DNA from 4 places in the Bradyrhizobium sp. Unk1 genome. Region 1 is predicted to be linked to each of the others. Evidence: riboswitches for the same ligand, from Rfam matches in the RefSeq annotation. Region 1 holds a riboswitch; each other region holds the start of a gene.
What was found. A riboswitch is a leader RNA that binds a small molecule or an ion and turns the genes downstream of it on or off. The one in region 1 is predicted to bind cobalamin.

Region 1 (3,985 bases):
GAGCCGTCTCTATGCCGCCGATTACGACCGCCGCTATCGGCCGCTCGGCGCCGATCCGCGCTTTCCGGAGGCATCGTGATGTCGGCAGGGCTCGTCATCTCCGCGCCGGCCTCCGGCGTCGGCAAGACCACGCTGACGCTGGCGCTGGCGCGCGCCTGGCGCAATCGCGGACTGAACGTGCAATGCTTCAAGAGCGGACCCGACTATATCGATCCCGCCTTCCATGCCGCCGCGACGGGGCGCGCTTCCGTCAACGTCGATAGCTGGGCGATGGGTCGCGAAGCAATCGCGCATCTCGTCAGCCGCGGTGCGGACGCGGACATCGTGCTCGCGGAGGGCTCGATGGGCCTGTTCGACGGCGTCGCCGGGCGCGGCGTCTCCGGCACCGGCGCCACCGCCGACATTGCGGAGATGCTGGGCTGGCCGGTGCTGCTGGTGATCGATCCCTCCGGACAGGCGCAGACGGCGGCGGCGATCGCCGCAGGCCTTCGTGACTATCGCGCGGGTGTGCGCCTCGCCGGCGTGGTGCTCAATCGCGTCGCCAGCCCGCGTCATGAAGATCTCGTGCGGCGTGCACTCAACGACGCCGGCATCGCCGTGTTCGGCGCGCTGCCGCGCCATGCCGAGATCAGCCTGCCGAAACGGCATCTCGGCCTGGTGCAGGCCGAAGAGCAGGCCGAGATCGGCAAGCTGATCGACGAAGCCGCGCGCTTCGTCGCCGAGCATGTCGATCTCGATGCGGTGCTGCGATCGGCCGCAAGCTGGTTGCCGCAACCGGCGGCAAACGGCATGAATGTGACGCCGCCCGGACAGCGCATTGCGCTTGCCCGCGATGCCGCGTTCTCCTTCATCTATCCGCACATGCTGGAGACCTGGCGCGCGGCCGGCGCCGAGATCTCGACCTTCTCGCCGCTTGCCGATGAAGCGCCCGATGCCAGCGCCGATGTCTGCTGGCTGCCCGGCGGTTATCCCGAGCTCCATGCCGGCACGATCGCCGCCAATGCCCGCTTTCGCAGCGGCTTGCGCGCCTTCGCTGACACACGGCCGGTGCACGGCGAATGCGGGGGCTATATGGTGCTGGGAACTGCTCTGACCGATGCCGACGGCATTCGCCATGAGATGACGGGCCTGCTCGGACTGGAGACGAGCTTTGCCAAGCGCCGCATGCATCTGGGCTATCGTCTCGCTGCGCTCGCCGCGCCGATGCCGGGCCATCAGGTCGGCGCGCGCCTGCGCGGTCACGAGTTCCACTATTCGACGATTGTCGCGCAGCCGGATACGCCGCTGGCGGTCGTGCAAGACGCAACAGGCGCCGTTATCGCCGAGACCGGCTCGCGCCGCGGTCGTGCCACCGGCACGTTCTTCCATCTGATCGCGGAGGACCGGTGAGCGGTTTTGTCACTTTCATCTCGGCCGGCCCCGGCGACCCCGAGCTCCTCACGGTCAAAGGCGCCGCGCGGCTGCGCGATGCCGACGTCGTGCTCTACGACGACCTCGCCTCCGGCGCGATCCTCGATCTGGCCCGGCCGGGCGCCAATCTCGTCGCGGTCGGGAAGCGCGCGGGGCGGCCCTCGACCAAGCAGCACCACGTCAACCGGCTGCTGGTCGACTACGCCGCGGCAGGCGTCCGTGTGGTGCGGCTGAAATCGGGCGATGCCGGCATCTTTGGCCGGCTCGAGGAGGAGCTGGAGGCGCTGCGCGAAGCCGGCATCGGCTACGAGATCATTCCCGGAATCACCTCGGCCTGTGTCGCCGCCGCGCAAGCCGGCATTCCCCTGACCCGGCGCCACACCTCGCGCCGGGTGCAGTTCGTGACCGGAGCCGATGTCACCGGCGAGCTGCCGCAGAATTTGAACTGGGCGGCGCTGGCGGACCCCGAAGCGACCACCGTGGTCTATATGGGCCGGCGCACCTTTCCGGCGCTTGTCGCAAAATTGATCGAGCACGGCCTCGCCCCTGATACCCCGGCGCTGTTCGCCGAATCCCTCGGGCGTCCCGACGAGCGGCTGGTCCGCACCACCATTGCCGAGCTGGCCGAACAGCTTGCACGGGGCGGCGCGGCCTCGACGGCCGCCGTGATCCTGTTTGGCGCGCTGGCGGGGGATTATCCGTCATGACCGTCCCGGCCGCCCTTCGCCCTTGACGCCCGGCTGGCGAAAGGGGCACACAGGAGATGCATGGTGCTCGAGGTGGCGCAAACCGCCGGAGCATAATCGGGAATGGGGGTGGGCGGACAATTGCGCCGCCCAAAACCCCAGCCGCCCCCGCGACTGTAAGCGGTGAGGGGCTCCGATCAGCCACTGGGCCGCGAGGCTCGGGAAGGCCGGAGAACCCCAGTGAACCGCGAGCCAGGAAACCGGCCGTGCATGTTTTGTGGCCAAGGCCGTCGGGTGTGACGGCAGGAAGGAACTGAACCATGCATATCGAACCCGGGATAGTATCGGGCGCCAAGCTCGTGTTGAGTTACGCAACCGGCATCGCCGTCGGCGGCGTTGCGTTGAAGCTCGCGGTCGAGACCGTGCGCGAGCAGGGCATCACGTCGTTCGCGGCGCGGACGCTCGCCACCACGGGCCTCGTGTTCGTCTTCTTCGAGATCCTGCCGCACTTCCCGGTCGGCGTCTCCGAGGTGCACTTCATCCTCGGCTCGACCCTGTTCCTGCTGTTTGGGGCAGCGCCGGCGGCCTTCGGCCTTGCGTTCGGACTGTTGTTCCAGGGCATCTTCTTCGAGCCGCCCGATCTGCCGCAATTCGGCATGAACGTCACCACGCTGCTGGTGCCGCTGTTCGGGATCCAGGCGATTGCCTCGCGGATCATTGCCCGCAACACCGCCTATGTCGATTTGAAGTACCGTCAGGCGCTGGCGCTGTCGACCACGTATCAGGCCGGCGTCATCGCCTGGGTCGCGTTCTGGGCGCTCTATGGCTCCGGCTTCGGTGCGACCAATCTCGTCAACATCGCAACCTTCGCGGCCTCCTACGCGCTCGTCATCGTGATCGAGCCGCTCGCCGATCTCGCCGTGCTGGCGCTGGCGAAATCGCTGCGCGGCGTCACCGCGCCCGGCTTCGTCACGCCGCGCCTTCACAACGCGGCCTAAGAGACAAGGGGCGGCCGCGATGGCCGCCCCTGCACGCGCGATGCTCACGCTCTCCCTGATAGGCATCGGTTGCGGTGATCCCGAGCAGCTCACGCGCGCCGCCGTTCAAGCCATCAACGCGGCCGATCTCATCCTGATCCCGCGCAAGGGGAGCGCAAAATCCGATCTCGCAGATCTCAGGCGGACGATCTGCGCGGATGTGCTCACCAATCAAACGACGCGTATTGCCGAGTTCGACCTTCCCGTGCGCGATGCCGGTGAAGCGGACTATCACAAGGGCGTGGACGATTGGCACGAGGCCGTGGCCGCGGCGTGGTCGCGGACGATCGCGAGCCAGCTCGGTGATGACGGCAAGGTCGCGCTGCTGATCTGGGGCGATCCTTCGCTCTACGATTCCTCGCTGCGCATTGCGCGGCGTCTCGATCCCTTGCCTGATATCGAGGTCGTGCCCGGCATCACCTCGATCCAGGCGCTCTGCGCGGCGCATGCGCTCCCGCTCAACGACATCGGCGAGCCCTTCCTGGTCACGACGGGCCGTCGCTTGCGCGAAGGCGGCTGGCCGCAGGGCGTCGATACCGTGGTGGTGATGCTCGACGGTGGCACGGCATTCCAGTCGCTCGATCCAAGCGGGCTGCACATCTGGTGGGGCGCCTATCTCGGCATGCCCGATCAGATTGCCATGTCGGGCGTTCTGGCCGAGATCGGCCCGCGCATCGTTGCCGCACGACAGGATGCGCGCGAGTGGCACGGCTGGATCATGGACAGCTACATTCTCAAGCGCAGGCCGTAAGCGAGGCAGCATGCTCCCCGAATGGGTCACCCAAAAATGCCCCGAGATTTCCGCGGTTCATCGCGAGGCGGCGCTCGCGCGTCAGGCGCAACTCACAAAAC
Region 2 (3,985 bases), on a different contig from region 1:
CATAGTCGTTTTGGTCAAGTTCAGCGACGCCCCACATTCGAGGGACAAACTGTGCCACCTTCGAGACGTTGGAGATAATTTGTTCTATTGTCTCGCCGTCTTGCGCTCGCCACGTTGACTTGAATCTTTCGATAAGGGGGCTCTCGTTGGCGCGAACACTGTTGCTCGTCGGAGCCAGCCCGGCCAGGCAGATCAGGGATTGACCGAGACAAAACCATAACGCGCGTCTTCCAAACATTTTCCTCATAACTGTCGGCCTATCTGGTTTCATCCACACGTCATTCCAAAGCGGGCAACCTTCAACCTGTTATGCGCGAGCGCAAGAAGTTAGCGGCGACGCAACGGGGAGACCGATGGTGTCCCGTGCGAGCAGGCGCTCCCCTCAATGTCACGCGCCGCTAACTTCGCTGCCGGCGACAGCCTCAATTTGCTGTGCTGGACATGCCCAGCAGGAGGAGACTGGGCATGCCGAAGACTTGCATTCTTCGTGCCAGGTAATAGACGGCAATTCGAACCGCTTTTGTGTCCTCTTTGTCGACTTTCCGACTGGCCCACGTCTGGATGTTTCCGTTCAGCGCTATCCAGCGCGGCTTATGCATCCTCGTCACGCACCGGATATTCGACGGCGCAGCGGAACGCCTCAGTGCCAAGTTTCTGATGAGAATTGGGAGCACGTTTGCCGCCATTGAACCGTTTGATTCGGTATCGTTGCCAGAATGTGCCTTTCGATCTCTGCCATGCGTTTGGGCATTTGCGGCCAATGGGCCATGGTGCGTTTGGCGCTCCTTTCGACATGCGGCGCTCCGGAAGTCGAGAACAGCCTCAGTCAGGTTCGCTTTGCACTCGATGGCCAACGAGGCGAAGCCGATCTTCACCGCCGAGCATTTGGAGTCTGGCTGGACCGCAAATCAACGTGCTGGCCGGGTATTGTTACTGGCTTTGCCAGCTTGGGCCTACCAACACGGATCCTGTGGGCCGAGAAGGTGGCTGGATGGTGGACGTGCTCAAGCAACCGCGGGGAAGCCGGGACTCGCAACAGATGCGTTCTGCTCGAGGCAGCAGTCCCGACCGCGCAAGCCGCATTTGTCCCTTCCACCGATCTGGCATGCGGCCCGCGGGCAGCTGCGATGGTCATTCCGTATCGCTGATTGGAGAGCGCTTCTACATCATCTCAACGATAGAGATGCACGGTCATTCGCGTAGCAGATGTCGCAGCATCAGCTTGAGACATAATCTGAGAGGTTGACGGAAGACTTCTCTTGCCGATAATCCAAGTCGTCGAGGTTCTCCGGTTTCCATTTGATCCGGAGCTAAGAGGGAAGCCGGTGACTATGCCGGCGCTGCCCCCGCAACTGTGAGCGGCAAGCCGCTGTCCAACGATGTCACTGAAGCCTGCGCGGCTTCGGGAAGGCCGGACAGAAGCGATGACCCGCGAGCCAGGAGACCTGCCCCGACAATATATTCGTCCACGGGCGGGGTGTCCCGGTGGTGCGCCAAGCAGCCGTCGCACCGCGCGACTTTCCCTGCCTGCGTCCGCCACGGCCTCTGCCCCCAACTTGGGGTTAACGCTATGTCTCTTCTCTCCCTTCCGGTTGCCACGCTAGGAACGCCACGCATCGGTCCAAGGCGCGAGCTCAAACTCGCTCTAGAAAGCTACTGGGCCGGAAAAAGCAGCGAACAGCAGTTGCTCGAGGACGCAGCTGGCCTGCGTGCCGCAAATTGGGCTCGTCAGAAATCTATCGGCGTCACGGTCATTCCATCCAACGATTTCTCGCTGTATGATCAGGTGCTCGACACAAGTGTCATGGTTGGCGCCATCCCGGAGATCTACGCCTCGAAAGGCGAATCCGTTTCGCTCAAGACGTACTTCGCCATGGCCCGCGGATCAGAATGCGACGATCAGGATGCGAGTTGCGGTCACGGACCGCGGGGTTTTGGCGCACCTGCGCAGGAGATGACCAAGTGGTTCGACACCAACTACCATTACATGGTCCCCGAATTTCACAGGGGACAGACTTTCAGGCTATGCTCTCGCAAGCCGATCGAGGAGTATGAGGAAGCCAAGGCCCTTGGCTTTCAGACCCGCCCTGTCCTGATCGGGCCTGTCACATTCCTAAAGCTCGGCAAGAGTCCCGATCCTGCGTTCCAGCCACTCTCACTACTGGATGAACTGATACCGGCCTATATCGAGGTTCTGCAGGAATTGGCCCAACGTGGGGCAAATTGGGTTCAGTTCGACGAGCCCTGCCTGGTTCTTGATCTGGATGAGAGGGCGCGACAATCTTTGCGACATGCCTATGACCGGCTCGAAAAGGAGGGGCCAGCCATCAACATCTTAGTTGCCAGCTATTTCGGCGACCTCGGGGCCAATCTGGACACCGCCTTGAGCCTGCCAGTTGCCGGACTGCACCTCGATCTCGTTCGGGCGCCACAGTTGTTGGACCAGGTCATCGCTGGCGGCCGAAGTGATCTCGTCATGTCGCTCGGTGTCGTCGACGGCCGGAATGTATGGCGGTCGAATTTGTCCTCGCTGCGCCAGCGGCTCGGACCCGCGATTGCGAAGCTCGGCAAGGATCGTGTACAGATTGCCCCATCCTGCTCGCTGCTTCATGTGCCGGTCGATGTTGAACTCGAAACCGGGCTCGCTTCCGACGTCAAGAGCTGGCTTGCTTTCGCAGTCCAGAAGATGCGGGAGCTCGCGATCCTGGCGCGGGCACTCGCAGGCAACCAGAATGTTGCGCTAGCTCTTGCCGAGTCGGAATGTGCCGCGACTATCCGCCGAACTTCGCCGAAAATCCGTGATGCCAATGTCGCTGTCCGGATGAAAGCGATCGATCAGACCACGCGTCGGCGCGCGAGCCCATTTCCCCGCCGTACCGAGATCCAAAGCAATCGTTTCGGACTACCGGCTTTTCCTACCACGACGATCGGATCGTTTCCGCAGACCACAGAGGTCCGGAATGCTCGTGCGGCGCATGCGCGAGGCGCGATAAGTGACGAGCAATACGACAGGTTCCTCAAGGACGAGACTGCGCGCGCCGTACGTTGGCAGGAGGACATCGGTCTCGACGTCCTCGTGCACGGCGAGTTCGAGCGCAATGACATGGTGCAGTACTTCGGCGAGCAGCTCGCCGGCTTCGCATTTACCAGGAACGGATGGGTGCAGTCCTACGGCTCGCGCTGCGTCAGGCCACCGATCCTGTTTGGCGATGTAGTGCGGTCGAAGCCTATCACCGTGGACTGGTGGCGCTACGCGCAATCACTAACGAGGAAGCCGATGAAGGCGATGTTGACCGGACCGGTGACGATCTTGAACTGGTCCTTTGTTCGCGATGATGTTCCCAGAAGCGAGGTCTGCCGCCAGATTGCGCTCGCGATCCGAGACGAAGTCCGCGATCTCGAGAATGCTGGTGCGACCATGATCCAGATCGACGAAGCCGCACTGCGCGAAGGAATGCCGTTGCGTCGATCGGAGTGGACGGCCTATCTCGACTGGGCCGTGGATTGCTTCCGCATCTGCTCATCGGGCGTCGCCGATGAAACGCAAATTCATACACATATGTGCTACTCGGAGTTCAACGACATCATCGGTGCGATCGCTGCAATGGACGCAGATGTCATTTCGATCGAGACGTCGCGCTCGAAAATGGAACTACTCGACGCGTTCAGGAACTACGAATATCCAAATCAGATCGGGCCGGGCGTCTACGACATCCACTCTCCACGCGTTCCCGAGACGGGCGAAATGACGGAGCTGATGGCGTTGGCTCGGGCCCGGCTGCAGGATTCGCAGCTCTGGGTCAATCCGGACTGCGGCCTGAAGACGCGCAAATGGGAGGAGGTTCGGCCGGCGCTAGCGAACATGGTCGCTGCCGCCCGCCAACTGCGCGCTGCATTCGATCCGCGAGGCCGTTGATGCGGGCTTGGGTCTATTCTCGACAAAGCTGATCCTCTTGCGGTCATTTGCGCACTCGATAATCCATGG
Region 3 (3,985 bases), on a different contig from region 1:
CATGTGGAAGGTCCCACTTATCGACGTCGGCCGGCAGATAGAGGTTGATCGACTGGCTCTGGCAAATGAATGGGGCGCGATCGGCGGCAAGCTCGACGATCCAGCGCTGGTCGACCTCAAAAGGCGGTGCGAAGGACCGCTTTCTCGTGCTCCGACAGGATGTCGAGATGGGCGACCGCCCCCTCGTGCGCGATGATCGACTGCCAGGTCGCCGAGGTGTCGGTGCCCTTGGCGGCCAGCACCTTGGCGAGATGCGGATTACGCACCGAGATGGCGCCGGATAGCGTCTTGTGGGTGTAGATGTTGGCCGGGATTGGCTCGGTGCAGGCGCTGGTGCCGCCGCAGATGATGCTTATCGAGGCGGTCGGCGCGATCGCCATCTTGTGGCTGAAGCGCGCCATCACGCCGCGTTCCAGGGCATCCGGGCACGGGCCACGCTCGCGAGCGAGCGCCACGGATGCCGCGTCGGCATCGCGACGGATTTGTCGGAACATGTTCAGATTGAACGACTTGGCCAGGACACTCTCCATCGGAATGCCCTTGGCCTGGAGAAACGAGTGGAAGCCCATGACGCCGAGGCCAACGGAGCGTTCGCGCAGGGCGGCGTAGCGGGCACGCTTCATGCCGTCCGGCGCCACTGTGATGAAGTGGGTGAGCACGTTGTCGAGGAGGCGCATGACGTCCTCGATGAAGCCGGGCTCCTTATTCCACTGGTCCCAGGTCTCGAGGTTGAGCGACGGCAGGCAGCACACCGCGGTGCGCTCCTCGTCGCGATGATCGATGCCGGTCGGCAGCGTAATCTCGCTGCACAGGTTGGAGGTCGAGACCTTGAGGCCGAGCTCGCGCTGGTGCTTGGGGAGCGCGCGGTTCACGGTGTCGATGAACAAGAGATAAGGCTCGCCCGTCTGCAGCCGGTTCTCAAGGATACGTTGCCACAGCTGGCGGGCATCGATCTCGCGGACGACCTCGTTAGTCTTCGGGCTGCGGAGAGCGAACGTGGTGCCGGCACCCACGGCACGCATGAACTCGTCGGTGACGTTGATGCCGTGATGTAGGTTGAGGCTCTTGCGGTTGAAGTCGCCGGACGCCTTGCGGATCTCGAGGAACTCCTCGATCTCGGGATGGTGGATATCGAGATAGACCGCCGCCGAGCCGCGCCGCAACGAGCCCTGGCTGATCGCCAGCGTCAGGCCGTCCATGACGTGGATGAACGGGATGATGCCCGAGGTGACGCCGCCCCTCACTTTCTCGCCGATCGAGCGAACATTCCCCCAGTAGGTGCCGATGCCGCCGCCGTTGGAGGCAAGCCAGACGTTCTCGTTCCAGGTGCCGACGATGCCTTCGAGCGAGTCCGACACCGAGTTAAGGAAGCACGAGATCGGCAGGCCGCGCGGGGGGGCGCCGTTGGAGAGCACCGGTGTGGCCGGCATGAACCACAGTCGAGACATCCCATCATACAGACGTTGGGCATGCGCAACATCGTCCGCGAAGGCGCAAGACACCCGGGCGAACATGTCCTGGAGGCTTTCGCCGGCGAGCAGATAACGGTCGGTCAGCGTCAGCTTGCCGAACGACGTCAGCAGGTTGTCGCGCGACCGATCGAGCGTGAGGTCAGACGGCCTTGGCGATGGCGCGAGGGGCCTTGGCAGCGGAGCCGGCGATGGCGGCGGCTGCACAAGACACAGTTCAGGCGTGGTAGGCTTGGCCTGCGCTGGGAGCGGCCGCACACTCGGCATCTCGATGAGATGACCATGCTGATCGAAATCGTAAGACGGCGACATCGGCAACCCCGCGATGTTTGAGGCTGGGGGGCCGTGCGGACGACTTGCGAGGAGACCGGGCAAATATCACCAGTTGCAAGCAACCCACCGGGGCACCCCGCCCGAGGACGTTCGTTCTGTCGCGGCAGGTCTCCTGGCTCGCGGGTCGCTGCGGCTGTCGGCCTTCCCAGCGCTGTCGCGCCAGTGACCATGATGACAACCGCTCGCCGCTTACAGTTGCGGGGGCAGCCTCGGAATAGCCGTTGCCGGCGCACTGGGTTCCCTCTTAGCTTCCATCCTACGAGATGCGGGAATGGAAGACCCGTGACGGGCTACATATAGGCGCCGCTCGCGGAGATTCGTCAAGGCGGCACCGTCAAGTTAACGAATTGGAGCAGCCCCAAGGTCGAGGTTCGGCGAGCGCTTGTCGTGGAGATCTCGCGCCAAGTCGCAAAGGCTCGCTCGCGCGAAGCACGACGGAAGTCGGCAGTGACGGCTCCGAGAGAGAGGATGTGGAAAAGGTTCGCGACCTGATCATGAACTGACAGAAAAGTTGAGCCTGACGGGACGATTTGAAACGCTTCATGATCCGATCGCGTCGCCTGTCACCCTTCCGGCGTTCGTGGTCTGGACTATCCCTTCACCCGGCGATGTCCGCTGTAGGTGCTTCCCGTCGAGTCTCTACTCCTCCCCCCTGGCAGGGGCTTGGCTCGGGATTGGCAATGAAGGTTTCCGCGACTTTGAGCAGTTCTGCTCCTCTTTCCCCAAGGGCCTCGAATCGGCCCATCTATACGGCGCATACGACCTCGGGACAAAAGGACTAGAGTCTGTTCCGCTCACGGATTGAGCAGCCGAGCGTCAGGGCGTGTACTGTTGCCCGCCAGCATTTGATGCTAGTGAACAGCGGTTAATAAATCACTGAAAGTGCATTGCATGCCTTGGCGAGCAATGGAGTGCGAAGATCTTCCATCTGTGAACGCGATCGTAGATCGCGTTCACCTCAATTACCCTGAGGATGAGGCCGTATTCTCGGAGCGGCTTCGGCTTTACCCCGCCGGATGCTTCGTGCTTGAGCGCGAGGCGATTGGTGCTGCTGGCTATATTTCATCCATCCTTGGCACTTCAAAAGCCACCCGCTCTCAATGTCCTTCTAAAATCCGTACCCGACGCCGCATCCACATATTATATCCACGATATCGCGCTATTGCCCGAGGCGCGGTCTGGCGGCGCAGCGTCCGAGGTTGTGCGCAAGCTGATTAGCCACGCTAGGCGCGCGCACCTTCCAAACGTTTCCCTGGTTGCTGTGAACGGCTCAACGAGGTTCTGGGAGAGGAATAGCTTCCAGACGCTGGAAGACCCGCAAGTGAACGAGAAGCTTGCTAGCTACGACGAGCAGGCCAAGTATATGGTTCATCGCTTCTCATGATATTTCTGTAGCGGCTGTTAGAACACTACCAACAAGTCGCATTGGGTTTGGGCATAGCCGCCCCAGAGACCGCGTTGCGCACTACGATGACCGAGCCCCGGGATGAGGAGACCGAGCAAGGCCGGCAGGCTGACCAGGGAAGGCGAAAGCTTCCAGAATACGTTGAACCGCAGCGATCTTGAAGAGGAATAGCAAGAGCAGCCGCACAACGAAAGTGTTGATGATCGGGACGCCCATCACGAGGCTCCCGTATTTCGAGGAGCCGGCACCTCGACATAGGCCCAGATGAAGGCGAGTGGGCAGAGGGCAAAGCCGAAGAACAAGGTAATCCAGCCCGCGGCGATCACCGCCTGAGCATAGGGATGGTTGCGCGTCTTTGCGATGTGCCCTCGTGCTTCACCTGAAGGAGGAAGAAAAATCAAGACTGCGAGACCAGCGCATCGTCTCCGCCTATTCCGATCCTTACGTAGTTTCTGGAAATGATCTAAAACAATGATTGCTAGCTTGAGATACGAGCAGCGCGCCAAGATTATCCGGCTGCCCGTCCCCCGTGTGAAGGAACGCTTCCGTTCTGGCGAAGATCAATATGTCGTGGCGACCGGGCCACCCCAGCGGTAGTTCACGCGGACCAAACCGATATCGACGTCCTGACCGATACGGGCAGTCCCCGCAAAAGCGCCCACCGGAACACCTACGATTCCTGTTGAAAAGAAGAAGTCTACGTCCCGATGCCCCATGAACAGGTGGTCGTACTCAACGCCGATGGACCAGTTCGGAGCGAAGCCAAATTCAAGGCCCG
Region 4 (3,985 bases), on a different contig from region 1:
TAGGACTGGAAGTCACCATTGCCGTCGACATAGGTGAAGTCGATGAAGCGCGACTGCACGAAGGCGACGTTGCCCCATAGTTTCAGGCCGGCGACCGGATTGACCGCGGCGGCAATCTCGACGCCCTTGGAGGCCATCTTGCCGGCGACGTTGAAGAGGATGCCGCTTTCCGGGACGTAGACGTTCTTGCGCTCGATGTCGAAGGCCGAGAACGTGGCCTCCGCGCGCTTGTCGGCCGACAGCAGCTTCACGCCGGTCTCGTAGGTCCGCGACGTCGTGAGCAGCAGCGGCGTCGTGGGCCTGAGGATGAAGATGTTCGCCACCGTCGGGTCGGCTGCCGTCGCGTACTGGCTGTAAAGCATCACGCCGGGCGCGATGTCCCAGGTGTAGCCGATGCGTCCGGTGACCGGATTGAACGTCTTCGAGAAAGGATAGTTGGCTTTCAGAAGGCCATTCTCGTCGAAGCGGGTCCGCGACAGCTCGATATTCTCAAAACGGATGCCGCCGATCAGCGCGAAGGTCGAGGTCAGCTTGAGCCGGTCCTCGAACGACAGCGAGGCGGTGTCGAGATGGGTGTAGATTTTCTCGTCGGCGCGTGGGCCATAGAACCCCCGATCCGGGTTGAGGAGGTCGACGTAGTCATTGAAGAACAGCGTGTCCTGCGAGACGTTGAACTGGTTGCTGCTCGCCGCCACGGTGGCGACGAAGCGATTGTCCATTCCGCCGACGTTGGAATTGACGGTGAGGTCGGTGATGTTGCCGTAGAGCCGCTGCGCGTGATCGAGCGCCAGGCGCTCGCGGTAGATGCTCTGCGCGCCTGCGAAATTGCCTACGGTCTGGTCAAACGACGAGATCTCGTTGTTGAACCAGTGCCGGTGGGCGTCATAGCCATAGACCTGGCTTTTCAGCGAGATGTTGTTGGTGATGTCCCATTGAAAGCCGCTGCGCAGCCAGAGCTCGTTGGCGCCGCTGTGATTGTCGAGCACATTGTAGTTCGTGGTCAGCGTGCGCGCGTCGATGGTGACCGGGACCGGCGTGCCGCCGCCGAGGTAATAGTTGCTCCAGAGGCCGGACACGATGCCGTACGTCGGCACGATGCCCGGCGCGTTCGCCGGCACGAGCGGCGTTCCCCAGTAGAAGCGGTCGTTGTCCTGCCTGTATTCGGTCGCGCCCCAGATCTTCAGGTTCTCGTTGACGCGATAGTTCAGCTGGCCCGATACGTTGCTGAGCTTCGAATAGGTGTCGTCGATAAAGCCCTTGTTGTTGAAATGGCTGATGTCGAAGCGGTAGTCGAGGCCGTTGATCAGCGTGCTGCCGCCCGATCCGTAACCGGCGCGATAGCCGTTGAAGGAATCGTAGGAGGTGAAGGCGTCGTTGACGATTGGTCCGGTGTGCGGCGCCTTGTTCACGTAGTTGATGGCGCCGCCGGTCGCACCGAGGCCCGCCACCAGCGAGTCCGGTCCCTTGATGATCTCGACCTGCTGGAGGCCAGCCACGTCCATGGGACGGCCGGTCATGGTCGACGGCCCGATCGGGATGCCGTTGTAGAGCGTGGAGATCTGGTCGCCGGAAAAGCCACGCATCGAGAAGATGGCGGGCGCGCCGGGCGCATCGCCGCCGGTGACGCCGACTGCAGCCTTGGCGATGTCGGTCGTGGTCCGGATGCCCAGGTCCTGCATCGTCTGATGACTGATGACCTCGACGGTCGCCGGCATCTCGCGCGCCGTGATCCCGAGCCGGGAGCCGACGTCGGTGACGGCGGCCGTGTTCAGCGGCGTCTGCACCGGGCCGCTCGGAGCTTGCGTGGCCGGAACGGCGACAGCAGGGGCGCCACGATTGCGTCCCGCGGCGCGCCGGGCCGCGCGCTGCTTCTGAGTGCCGGGGCTGACGGCAGGAGCCTGTCGCGGCGCAGGCGGCGACACGATCACCGGGCCGACCTCCCTGGAGCGGTTGTCCTCCGCCGCGCTTTGCGCGAGCGCCGCGGACGATAAGGACACCGACGCGAGCAGAGTAATCAGGAAAGCATGCGACAACGCTGGCCTCGCGCCAGCACGGAAATGAAGATCTTGCACGACAACGCTCTGCGGCGACGCAAACAAACCGTCACCGCGGTTGCCTTAGTCATCCACCTTCGCCCCAGGCGGCGGATGCACCGGCTACTTGTCCGACATCAGGGCACCCCGCCCAATGCGTTCGCGCGTGACCATGGCTGGCAGCAGGTTTCCTGGCTCGCGGGTCATCGCCTTCGACCGCCTTCCCAGAGGCCCAAACGGGGCTCCAGTGGTTCGTTTGGTCGTCGACTATCCGCCTACAGTTGCGGGGGCAGCCGCGGAATTGCCCACTGAGGTGGACGCACCGCATTCCCTTGAAGAGTCCTTGCGGACACTACCGATCACGAAACTGGCATCCGGGGGTGAGCGCGTCAACATCCGCGCGGGCTGTTGGACGGGCCGGTTGGTCGATGGTGGCCTTGTGTTGCTGTTTTGCACGATAGTCCGAAGGACCGCGTCGAAACGTCCAACCGGCCTCCGGACGAGCCTGGGTAACGTACCCTTGACCACGATCAATGACTGCCTTTGGTGTCCGAATATGCTACTGAGGCCGTGTTCCGGCCCGACAAGGCAAGTCGATATTGATGCAGTTCGTCCGTACCATCCTGGCAGTCGCCATCGCCATATCTCTGGCGATGCTGCCGGTCGGCGCGTCCGCGGCGAACCTCGCAATGTCGTCGGACGGCATGCAGACGGCCATGCACATGAGCGGCGACGCCGACATGTCGATGGACGAGTGTTGTCCCGACATGAAGGGAACGGGCTCCCATAGCGACGGCTACAAGTGCGGGATGGGTTTCTGCTGCGTTGGCGGGATCATCGCGCTCGGTGATGTCCGGCCCGTGGCGTTCGAACGTCTCGCCGTCATGGCCAGCACGATGGTTATTCCCCCGGATCAGGTCGTTTCCTTCCGCGGCGGCAGTCCTCCTTTCCGACCTCCTCGAATCTGATCTCGCAAAGCCCGAGACGCGAGCGGCATGCCTGCTCGCGACGACGACTGACGTGCGCGCTTCACGCGCCACGGCGAAAGATCAATTCATGAGGACAGGACAATGCTTTCCAAAATCAGCACCGCGGCTCTCGCCGCCACCCTTTCGCTTGCCGCTTCCACCGCGATGGCGGGCGCGGGCGACTACGCCTTCGAGCCCGTCACTCCGCAGATGAAGAAGGGCGAAGACGTCACGCTCGCCGTTCGCCTGACGAACAAGCAGACCGGCAAGCCGATACCGGATGCGGTCATCTTCAAGACCCGCCTCGACATGGCCCCGGACGGGATGGCCGAGATGGAATCGGCGGTCGCGCCGCTGCCGTCCAGGGAGCCGGGTGTGTACGCCTTCAAGACGGACCTGCCGATGGCCGGCCGCTACCAGATGACGCTGTCCGTGAAGGTGCAGGGCGAACCGGAGACCGTCACCGGCAAGGTGATCGTCACGGCGATCAAGTGAGCGTTCGGGCGCTGCCCGGCGGCGCCCGACATTCCCCTTTTTCCTTCACACGGACGCGCGCTCCCGGGCGCGCGGATACACGACATGAAAACGCTGCGTCTCCTGACGGCTCTTGCGCTGGGCGGTGGCCTGGTCCTGGCCGGTTACTACTGGCATTCGAACGGTGCGGGCTGGCTCGCCGAGGCCGACATGACGTCGGCTGCGGCTGCCGCGGAGCGAACGCCGCTCTACTACCGCGATCCAAGTGGTGCACCGCTCTGGTCTGCGGGTCCGAAGAAGGACGACCGCGCGCGGGACTATCTGCCGGTCTACGACGACGATGGAGCGGCCGTCGCGCCGGCGCTGCCGAAGGCGCAGGCGGCTTCGCCGCGAAAAATCCTTTACTACCGCAATCCCATGGGGCTGCCCGATACGTCGACCGTCCCAAAGAAGGATCCGATGGGGATGGACTATGTCGCCGTTTACGAAGGCGACGACACCGACGACGGC

Region 2: another riboswitch for cobalamin. It lies ahead of metE (5-methyltetrahydropteroyltriglutamate--homocysteine S-methyltransferase); the one in region 1 lies ahead of AC5ZFO_RS01125 (energy-coupling factor ABC transporter permease).
Region 3: another riboswitch for cobalamin. It lies ahead of AC5ZFO_RS46115 (ribonucleoside-diphosphate reductase subunit alpha); the one in region 1 lies ahead of AC5ZFO_RS01125 (energy-coupling factor ABC transporter permease).
Region 4: another riboswitch for cobalamin. It lies ahead of AC5ZFO_RS43735 (TonB-dependent receptor); the one in region 1 lies ahead of AC5ZFO_RS01125 (energy-coupling factor ABC transporter permease).

The regions. Positions count from the first base shown of each region.
Region 1 covers NZ_JCAMOP010000001.1:263,977-267,961, reverse strand. Annotated here, with positions in the region: gene cobM (precorrin-4 C(11)-methyltransferase) at 1-79, shown strand, start outside; gene AC5ZFO_RS01135 (cobyrinic acid a,c-diamide synthase CobB) at 79-1,389, shown strand; gene cobA (uroporphyrinogen-III C-methyltransferase) at 1,386-2,117, shown strand; cobalamin riboswitch at 2,164-2,379, shown strand; gene AC5ZFO_RS01125 (energy-coupling factor ABC transporter permease) at 2,417-3,094, shown strand; gene cobF (precorrin-6A synthase (deacetylating)) at 3,135-3,884, shown strand; gene cobT (nicotinate-nucleotide--dimethylbenzimidazole phosphoribosyltransferase) at 3,895-3,985, shown strand, end outside.
Region 2 covers NZ_JCAMOP010000046.1:55,635-59,619, reverse strand. Annotated here, with positions in the region: gene AC5ZFO_RS39135 (nodulate formation efficiency C protein) at 1-247, opposite strand, end outside; cobalamin riboswitch at 1,265-1,467, shown strand; gene metE (5-methyltetrahydropteroyltriglutamate--homocysteine S-methyltransferase) at 1,571-3,916, shown strand.
Region 3 covers NZ_JCAMOP010000091.1:5,091-9,075, forward strand. Annotated here, with positions in the region: gene AC5ZFO_RS46105 (hypothetical protein) at 1-3, opposite strand, end outside; partial or broken gene AC5ZFO_RS46110 (hypothetical protein) at 53-169, opposite strand; gene AC5ZFO_RS46115 (ribonucleoside-diphosphate reductase subunit alpha) at 117-1,781, opposite strand; cobalamin riboswitch at 1,888-2,102, opposite strand; partial or broken gene AC5ZFO_RS46120 (hypothetical protein) at 2,123-2,364, opposite strand; gene AC5ZFO_RS46125 (GNAT family N-acetyltransferase) at 2,776-3,186, shown strand; gene AC5ZFO_RS46130 (DUF3302 domain-containing protein) at 3,423-3,608, opposite strand; gene AC5ZFO_RS46135 (outer membrane protein) at 3,768-3,985, opposite strand, start outside.
Region 4 covers NZ_JCAMOP010000065.1:9,414-13,398, reverse strand. Annotated here, with positions in the region: gene AC5ZFO_RS43735 (TonB-dependent receptor) at 1-2,033, opposite strand, end outside; cobalamin riboswitch at 2,198-2,405, opposite strand; gene AC5ZFO_RS43730 (hypothetical protein) at 2,636-3,001, shown strand; gene AC5ZFO_RS43725 (FixH family protein) at 3,104-3,496, shown strand; gene AC5ZFO_RS43720 (efflux RND transporter periplasmic adaptor subunit) at 3,581-3,985, shown strand, end outside.